One region of the Photobacterium satsumensis genome, then DNA from elsewhere that is predicted to be linked to it. Evidence: riboswitches for the same ligand, from Rfam matches in the RefSeq annotation. Region 1 holds a riboswitch; each other region holds the start of a gene.
The links. Region 1 has a riboswitch for thiamine pyrophosphate ahead of thiB (thiamine ABC transporter substrate binding subunit). Riboswitches for the same ligand answer to the same signal wherever they lie in the genome.
Positions count from the first base shown of each region.

Region 2: another riboswitch for thiamine pyrophosphate. It lies ahead of thiD (bifunctional hydroxymethylpyrimidine kinase/phosphomethylpyrimidine kinase); the one in region 1 lies ahead of thiB (thiamine ABC transporter substrate binding subunit).
Region 3: another riboswitch for thiamine pyrophosphate. It lies ahead of thiC (phosphomethylpyrimidine synthase ThiC); the one in region 1 lies ahead of thiB (thiamine ABC transporter substrate binding subunit).

Region 1 covers NZ_JAKJSK010000016.1:47,011-50,234, reverse strand. Annotated here, with positions in the region: gene leuD (3-isopropylmalate dehydratase small subunit) at 1-573, shown strand, start outside; gene L4D79_RS25630 (DUF547 domain-containing protein) at 728-1,510, shown strand; TPP riboswitch at 1,631-1,751, shown strand; gene thiB (thiamine ABC transporter substrate binding subunit) at 1,863-2,843, shown strand; gene thiP (thiamine/thiamine pyrophosphate ABC transporter permease ThiP) at 2,881-3,224, shown strand, end outside.
Region 2 covers NZ_JAKJSK010000006.1:952,236-955,459, forward strand. Annotated here, with positions in the region: gene L4D79_RS04520 (hypothetical protein) at 1-402, opposite strand, end outside; gene L4D79_RS04525 (PhnA domain-containing protein) at 656-1,228, shown strand; TPP riboswitch at 1,424-1,520, shown strand; gene thiD (bifunctional hydroxymethylpyrimidine kinase/phosphomethylpyrimidine kinase) at 1,580-2,407, shown strand; gene L4D79_RS04535 (ABC transporter ATP-binding protein) at 2,428-3,198, shown strand.
Region 3 covers NZ_JAKJSK010000011.1:208,067-211,290, forward strand. Annotated here, with positions in the region: gene thiC (phosphomethylpyrimidine synthase ThiC) at 1-1,813, opposite strand, end outside; TPP riboswitch at 1,932-2,029, opposite strand; gene L4D79_RS22275 (voltage-gated chloride channel family protein) at 2,140-3,224, opposite strand, start outside.

The sequences.
Region 1 (3,224 bases):
GTCGTTCCATTGGATGCAGCCAACGTCGATACCGATGCCATTATCCCTAAGCAGTTTTTGCAAAAGGTCACCCGTACCGGTTTCGGCAAGCACCTGTTCCATGACTGGCGCTTCCTTGACGATGCCGGCGAGCAGCCAAACCCAGAATTCATCATGAATGCCCCGCGCTACCAAGGCGCCAGCATCTTGCTGGCTCGTGAAAACTTCGGTTGTGGCTCGTCCCGCGAGCACGCACCATGGGCACTGGCCGATTACGGTATTCAGGTGATGATTGCGCCAAGTTTTGCCGATATCTTCTACGGCAACTCCATCAACAACCAGATGGTGCCGGTTCGCCTGACCGAGCAGGAAGTCGATGAAATCTTCCAGTACGTCGAAGCGAATGAAGGTGCTGAAGTCACCGTTGATCTGGAAGCGATGCAGGTGACTGCCAACGGCAAGCAGTACGGGTTTGAAATCGACGAGTTCCGTCGTCACTGCCTGCTAAACGGCCTTGATAATATCGGCCTGACCTTGCAGCACGAAGACAAAATTGCCGAGTACGAAAATAAGATCCCTGCTTTCTTGGCGTAACGTCATTACTGTTTTTGCTAAATACAGATAACATTAACGCCCCAGTTCACTATGACTGGGGCGTTTTTCTGTCTTTTATGCAATAAACCGAGCCACCAGCAGGTCGTCTAAGCTAAACCCTGTCGTCTCTTGGGACCAAGATTAAGGATGTTCTATGCGCTTTTTTGTCAGCCTGTTGTTTCTCTTGCTATCGGCCAGTACTTTTGCGGCCCCCAAGGCCGATCTCTGGCCCTATTGGCAGCAATACGCCACCAGCGACTCACAAACCGTTGATCACAGCCGCTGGCAACGGGTGCTCGATAAATACCTTGTTGTCCAGCCCAACCAAACCTTATTCCGCTACGGCCGGGTGACTGACAGTGACAAATACGAGCTGGACCGCTACCTGCGCGATCTCACCAAGCGAGATCCGCACCAACTGAGCCGCAACGAGCAATTTGCCTACTGGGTTAACCTCTATAACGCCCAAACGGTCAAGCTGATCCTCGATAGCTACCCCGTCTCTTCCATCACCAAACTGGGCGGTTTCTTCAGTTTTGGCCCATGGGATGAGCAAGTACTAACTATCAATGGCAAGACGCTCTCCCTCAATGATATCGAGCACCGCATATTGCGCCCGATCTGGCAGGACCCGCGTATCCACTATGTGGTCAACTGCGCCAGCCTAGGCTGCCCAGATCTCCAGCCAGAAGCATTCACTGCCACCAATAACGAGCGTCTGCTGGAGAAATCTGCCACCCGCTTTATCAACAGCGGTAAAGGTGTCAACCCGAAAAGCGGCAAAACCACACTTTCTTCGATTTATGACTGGTATGGCAGTGACTTTGGTAACCAATCCCAACTACAAAAGCACATCAACCAGTACCGGCACGGAAAGCCAATCACCCTCAATAACGTCAGTTATGATTACAACTGGTCACTTAATGACGCTCAGTAGTCAAACCCACTCTCTGGAGCCAACGAACACACCTGGCGGCACGCCGCCAATCCGATATCAGGATTAGCATAAAAGAGCGTTGCTGCTGGCAACCCGTACCTTGGCACATTACAATAACAGGCGTTCTCATTGGGGAGCGCCGCTTGCCTTGGTCATACTGCAAGCCGCTGAGATTGCTCCGGCAAAACCCACAGAACCTGATCCAGTTAATGCTGGCGTAGGAATTGAGTTCGATACGGTATGCCTTGTTATCCCGCCGGGCAGGCATGATGCCAGCCTTCTACTCAACCCTGTGCCGCTCTCATACGATTATTTTTCCTCTTGCCGGACGCAAGAGTATCAGGAGCGCATAGTGAAAAAATTACTTCCCCTTCTAACCTTGGCTGCCGCTCCGGCATTGGCCGCGGACAATACCCTTACGGTTTACACCTACAGCTCATTCGCCTCTGACTGGGGACCGGGGCCGGCGATCGAAAAAGCCTTTGAGGCACAGTGCGAGTGTAATTTGGAATTTGTCGCCCTGGATGACGGGGTGTCGATCCTCAACCGTGTCCGCCTTGAAGGCAAACGCACCAAAGCCGATGTATTGCTTGGCCTTGATAACAACCTGATTGCCGAAGCCAAGAAAACAGGGCTGCTGGCTGAACACCAAGTTGATACTAGCGAACTAGCCCTACCAAACGGATGGAATGACACCACCTTTGTTCCCTATGATTACGGCTACTTCGCCTTTGTCTATGACAGCAGCAAACTGGCGAACCCGCCCAAGAGTTTGGATGAGCTGGTCAACCGTGATGATTTAAGCATCATCTACCAAGATCCACGCACCTCGACCCCGGGCCAGGGCCTGATGCTGTGGATGAAATCGATATATGGCGATAAAGCCGCTGACGCTTGGCAGCAACTGGCACAGAAAACAGTCACGGTCACCAAAGGCTGGTCTGAAGCCTATAGCATGTTCCTCAAGGGCGAGTCCGATATGGTGCTCTCCTACACCACCTCTCCGGCCTATCACCTAATTGCCGAGCAGGATGACAAATACAAAGCCGCCGATTTCAGTGAGGGGCATTACATGCAGGTGGAAGTCGCCGCCAAGCTGAAAAGCAGCCCCAACCAAGCGCTGGCCGATCAGTTCCTGGCCTTTATCCTGACGCCAGAGTTCCAATCCGTGATCCCGACGGGTAACTGGATGTACCCGGTGACGAGTGTCGCACAGCCCGCTGAATTCAAAGCGCTAACCCTACCCGCTAAGGCGTTGGAGTTTTCAGCCCAAGACGTTGCGAAGCAGCGCAGAAGCTGGGTACGCGAGTGGCAACAAGCACTGACCAAGTAGCAGGCACTCACTTTTGAACACACGTACCACCCAACTGATGCCCGGTCTCATGACTGCCGGGCTCATTCTCTTTCTCGTGATCGGAGCCCTTGGCGCCTTGATCAATGAGGCCAGTGATCTCGATATTGCCTCGCTATGGCATGATCCGTATCTGCGGCATATTACCGGTTTCTCCTTCACTCAAGCCCTGCTCTCGACACTGCTGAGTACCCTGCCGGCGATTCCCGTTGCCTATGCCCTGTCGCGCCGGCAATTCCCCGGCAAAGCTCTACTGATGCGGATCTTTGCCATGACCTTGGTACTGCCGGTATTGGTCGCGGTCTTCGGCCTGTTGGCGATATACGGCAACAATGGGTTACTGGCTAGTGTCTTGGCTCAGCT
Region 2 (3,224 bases), on a different contig from region 1:
GAAGCCGTTATCATAAGCGCGTTTTACCTCATCGATATCAATGGTATAAAGCTTGATCCCCAACTTGTTAACTTCATCAGGCACACAAACCGTATCACTTCCGGCTCCAAAGCAGACATCACCAGTGGTATCGATTACACCGCAATCCGTATCTTCAATATCGATTCCAAGTGACCCCAGTTTGTTATCCAGTTCGGCCTCTGAGCCTGCCGGAAGCTCATCAGGCAACGTAATCGGGTACTGACTTTCAATGCTATCAATACTTGTATAGCCTTGTGCTCCCTCAATTTCGGCGCCTGTAACAGAAAATACCTCGGCGTTGCCAGACACTGTATTGACAACGTCTTCATCGTCACAGCCAATAAGTACTAAAGATGAAAGTAAAAAAAGTGCCTTTTTCATAAATTATCCTATTTTCTTTCTATAACGACTTGAACCAGCACTTTGATCTTAGTCCCAAACCAACATAACCTCATACAAATTTGTTGCATTTTTTTTACTTAAAAATTGATTCAGCACGTTTTTTGAACGTAAGTAAATGAGAGTATTGTGATCATGATCTTGATTCCTTTCCTTCTCAGAATTAAATGGCATAATAAACAGAATAGTTACCTGTATGGTAGCTAACACCATTACACTTCCTTGGAATATTCCTATGAGCATTGAATCAATCGTTAAAGAGCGCTCTGGCGCTAAATGTGAACTGTGTAGTTCAGAAGACAACCTGAGCGTTTATGAAGTACCTGCGTCTCCTGATCAAACAGCAGGTAGCTGTGTGATGGTATGTGGCACTTGCCGTACAGAAATCGAAGACGCTGAAACCCTGGACCAAAACCACTGGCGTTGTCTAAACGACAGCATGTGGAGCCAAGAACCAGCTGTTCAGGTTATGGCTTATCGTTTGCTTAAGCGTCTTTCTTCTGAAACTTGGGCACAGGATTTGCTCGATATGCTGTACATGGAAGAAGACATGATTGAATGGGCAGAGAAAGGCATTGCACTCGCTGAGCTTGACGCGATAAAAACGATTGACGTAAACGGCACTCCCCTACAAGCTGGTGACAATGTAACTATTATCAAAGACCTGCCAGTAAAAGGCTCAAACCTTGTGATCAAACAAGGTACCGCTGTACGTGGTATCCGCCTAACTGACAACCCATTGCACGTTTCAGGTAAAGCAGCGGGTACAAACATGGTTATTATCGCGGCTTACTGCAAAAAGATGTAATTAAACAGGCAGCCATTTTATGGCTGCCTGTTATTCCCTTTCTGTATTTTTCTTCATCCATCACCTCATTTTATTCCTAACATGTTTGCCCTATAGGAAAAAACATGTTTAGATTAGCCTCATCTTCAGGCATTTAAGCCAGAAAACAGATTTAATAAGGCCAATACATTTCTTTGGTCCTTTAAGCAAAATTTTGTCCGTTAGTCGGGGAGCCGAGCGCTGAGACCACGTAGTGGGACCCGTTGAACCTGATCCATTTAATAATGGCGTAGGGAACTAGCTGCACTGCCCCTTTTCGACCCCTTTCTGGTTCGACGGCATTGGCTACCTTACGTCTTAATAGAGGTAACTATGTCAATTCCATCAAACACCCCGATCACCCTTACGATTGCTGGTTCAGACAGCGGTGGCGGCGCTGGCATTCAGGCCGACATTAAAGCTATTTCCGCTACTGGCGGCTATGCCTGTTCGGTCATCACAGCCTTAACGGCGCAAAATACGCAAGGTGTGACCGGCATTCTTGGTATTGATCCTGCCTTTGTCGAACAACAACTGGATGCCGTATTTTCAGATCTTGACGTTAAAGCAGTCAAAATTGGTATGCTGAGTGATGCCAATATCATCCGCATGGTGGCAAAAAAGCTGCGCCAATACCAACCTAAGTTCTTGGTTATCGACCCGGTAATGGTGGCAACGAGTGGCGATCTTCTACTGGAGCAAGAGGCTATCTCGACGCTAAAATCAGAATTGCTGCCCCTTGCCGATGTGATCACCCCTAACCTACCGGAAGCCGCAGCACTTATTGGTGCAACTCTACCTGAAACTGAACAGCAAATGTCTGACATGATTTCAGCGTTGCGTGCCATTGGTGCCCGCTCAACCCTTCTCAAAGGTGGCCATCTAGAAAAAGACGCCTTCAGTACCGACCTGCTCATCCTCGAGAATGACGTTATCCGCATGAGCACACCACGTATAGCAACTCGCAATACCCACGGTACAGGGTGCACGCTCTCTGCGGCTACAGCTTCCTTCCTTGCCCAGGAATACCCTCTAGAACAAGCGGTTCGACATGCTAAAAGCTATATCACCAAGGCTATCGATCATGCGGATGAGTTACAAATTGGCTCAGGGCACGGTCCGGTAAATCATTTCTTTTCCGGCCATTTTAAACCTGAATAAGCATGGAAGCTGTCAACAAAATGAACAACACTCTTGCCGCTGACAAAGCAGTAGGGATGGCCGTCAATATCGATCAACTAACGCTTCGATATAATGATGCTGTACACCCGCTGTTCAAACACCTCGATGTTACATTGCCAGCAGGAAAATGGACCTGTTTGCTTGGTAAAAGTGGCTGCGGTAAAACCACCCTGCTTCGTCACCTTGCCGGTTTACTTGAAGATAATGTGGATTGGGCTGGCAGTATCACTACCAGCAATGCATTACCACTTGGTGGCAATCTTGCCTACATGGCACAGCAAGACCTGCTGTTGCCATGGCTAAATGTCATCGACAATGTGTGCTTGAGTGCTCGCTTTGGTTCTTCCCAAAAAACCGATAAGCAAAAGGCAATGGCAATGCTCGACGCAGTTGGGCTTGCAGATAAGTCAAATGCTATGCCAAACCAGCTTTCTGGTGGCATGCGTCAGCGTGTGGCTCTTGCTCGTACCTTAATGCAAGACAAACCCTTGGTGCTGATGGATGAGCCTTTCTCTGCACTCGATGCTGTCACACGCCATAAATTACAGTCATTGTCTGCAACCCTACTTGCAGATAAAACAGTCTTGTTGATCACCCATGATCCCCAAGAGGCACTGCGCCTTGGCCACCACATTTACATGATGGCTGGCTTTCCAGCATCAATTAAGCCATTACCTGTACCATTAAGTATCCCGCCTCGGCAATTTGATGGTGAGCTCGCGGCCCTCCAGCAAGGGATTATCAACGAACTGGAGAATGACTATGTCTGATCAATCCATGTCGTCAAAATTGAGCA
Region 3 (3,224 bases), on a different contig from region 1:
CGCCGTCTTTCTCTAGCCCTTTTGCATAGTCACGGACTTCTTGTGAGATCTTCATCGAGCAGAATTTCGGTCCGCACATCGAACAAAAATGCGCGATTTTGCCGGACTCCTGAGGGAGTGTTTCATCATGGTAGGCTCGAGCCGTTTCAGGATCTAAAGCCAGATTAAATTGATCCTCCCAGCGGAACTCAAAGCGTGCCTTCGACAAGGCGTTATCGCGAACCTGAGCGCCGGGGTGGCCTTTTGCTAAGTCTGCCGCATGGGCACACAGCTTGTACGTGATCAGCCCCACCTTTACATCTTCTTTATTCGGCAGGCCCAAGTGTTCTTTCGGGGTGACGTAGCACAGCATGGCACAGCCATACCAGCCGATCATGGCGGCACCGATGCCAGAGGTAATATGGTCATAGCCCGGCGCGATATCGGTCGTCAACGGCCCCAAGGTATAAAATGGCGCTTCATCGCAGTGCTTGAGCTGCTCTTCCATGTTCTCTTTGATCATGTGCATCGGTACATGCCCCGGGCCTTCAATCATCACCTGGACATCGTATTCCCATGCAATCTTGGTTAGCTCACCCAGTGTACGCAGCTCACTAAACTGCGCCTCATCATTGGCATCAGCCACCGAGCCCGGGCGCAGGCCATCCCCCAATGACAGGGCAATGTCGTACTGGGCACAGATTTCGCAAATCTCTCGGAAGTGCTGGTACAGGAAGCTTTCCTGATGATGGGCCAAACACCATTTGGCCATGATTGAACCACCGCGCGAGACAATACCCGTGACCCTTTTGGCTGTCATCGGGACATAGCGCAGCAAGACGCCGGCATGAATTGTAAAGTAGTCGACCCCCTGCTCGGCTTGTTCCAGCAAGGTATCGCGGAATACGTCCCAATTTAGGTTCTCGGCAATACCATTGACCTTTTCCAGCGCCTGATACATAGGCACAGTACCAATCGGGACAGGGCTGTTGCGGATGATCCACTCACGGGTTTCATGAATATTTCGCCCGGTAGAAAGATCCATTACCGTATCGCCTCCCCAACGGGTCGACCACACTAGTTTCTCAACCTCTTCTTCAATTGAAGAGCTGACCGACGAGTTACCGATATTGGCATTGACCTTGACCAGAAAGTTTCGGCCAATAATCATCGGCTCAGATTCGGGGTGATTGATATTACAAGGGATGATAGCCCGGCCTTCAGCAACTTCACGGCGGACAAATTCGGGGGTAATTTCTTCAGGAAGGTTTGCACCAAAGGCCATACCCGGATGCTGTTGGTTGAGCACCTCATCTCGATATGTTGCCCGCCCCATATTTTCACGGATCGCGATATATTCCATTTCGGGCGTGATGATCCCCTGACGGGCATAGTGCAATTGGGTGACATTAGCACCTGTTTTGGCGCGCCGGATACGAGACTGTTGCTCAAACCGTAGCTCATCAAGTGTGTCATCGGCCAAACGGTCTTTGGAGTATTGCGAGCTTAGCTCATCAAGATGCTCGGTATCACCCCGCTCCTCAATCCATGCTTCACGCAGTTTTGGCAGGCCAGCATAGATATCAGCGGGTTGCTCAGGATCGGTATAAAAGCCAGAAGTGTCATAGACACGTATCGACTCATTGGGCTCAAAAACAGGATCATCTTTGCTCCCACCAACCAAGCTGTCGGCCAGGGCAATTTCACGCATTGGCACCCGGATATCTTCGCGGCTACCGGTGACATAGACTTTCCGGGAGTTCGGGTAAGCCTGGGTGGTCAGTGAATCGATAAATTGTTTCGCTTCCAGTCTCGCTTGTTTGCGATTCGACATAGCAATTTCCTTTTTAGTCCATAAAGGGGAAAGTGCTTGGCGGATAGGTGCGTAAACAAGAGGCTATACGTAGGGTGTATAGTTTCGTCTGATACTGCCACTGTGAATACAGCGATGCAGAAGAGTCTCTCTTGTTCCCTTCGCAGGTATTAGCCTGATCAGGTTCTACGGATCCCGCAATGCGGTCTCAGCCAAATGGCACTCCGACAAGTTGAACTAGCAGTATATGAAAGGGGTTCTGCCTCGGCAAGGCAGAACCCACAGTTTTAATACTTATTTGGCAAAAACATTGCTACCTTTGCATAACACGCCGCCTCCAAACAAAATTATTTGAAGCGCTTCACAAGTGACTTAAGCAATGAGGAATGGGTTTCTCTCAGCTCACCGAGCTTATGGGTGATCTTCGGCGCACCATCCAAGTCAAGCAGCTTAGGTACCGCCACTCGCTGTGATGAATAAATCCCGGTGTGGCCACTGAAGAAATAAGCGGTATAGCAAGCAATGGCGAAATACAACATGTGCTCAGCCCCAAATAGCTCAACACCCATAATGGTACAAGCCAGTGGTGTATTGGTCGCTGCGGCAAACACTGCCAAGAAGCCAAGGGCGGCAAATAAATCAACCGGCGCACCCAGCACCCAAGCCATGGTATTACCCAACGTCGCTCCGACGAAGAACAAAGGCGTAACTTCTCCGCCCTTATAACCAGCAGCAAGGGTGATAGCCGTTAACAACAATTTGAGTAGCCAGCTATACCACTCGGCGCCTCCATCCTGGAAGGCACTTAAAATACTGACGCCACCTTCCCGGCTCGAATACACACCCAAGCCAATATAATCATAGTTGCCGATCAGCTGAACAGCACCAATGACGATCAAACCACCGACAACCACAATCAGGTATGGGTTTTTCAGGGTCGCCTTAAAGATATCTTTGAAGGCATGGGTTAGCTCACCGAATAAATACCCCGCCAATCCAAATGCAACCGCAGCGACCACAATCTTGGCGATCATCCACAAGTCCACTTTGACCGCATGTTCAAATAAGGTGATGGTTTCAAGGAAATCGATGCGGTAATGAGTATGGTGCACGCCCCAGGCCGAGCAAACCACATCTGCCAATATTGCAGCGAACAAGGCCGGAATGATTGCATCGTAACGCAAGCGGCCTATAGCCAATACTTCAAGGGCAAAGATAGCGCCAGTCAACGGGGTGCCGAATACGGCACCAAAGCCAGCGGCTACACCTGCAATCAGAATAAGCCGAGTGTCAGACTCATTTAGCTTAAATTTACGTGCTAGCCAATGGGTCGATGCCCCACCGATTTGCACAGCCGTCCCTTCACGGCCTGCAGAGCCACCGAACAGGTGGGTGATCACTGTGGTAATCAATACCAAAGGTGCCATGCGAG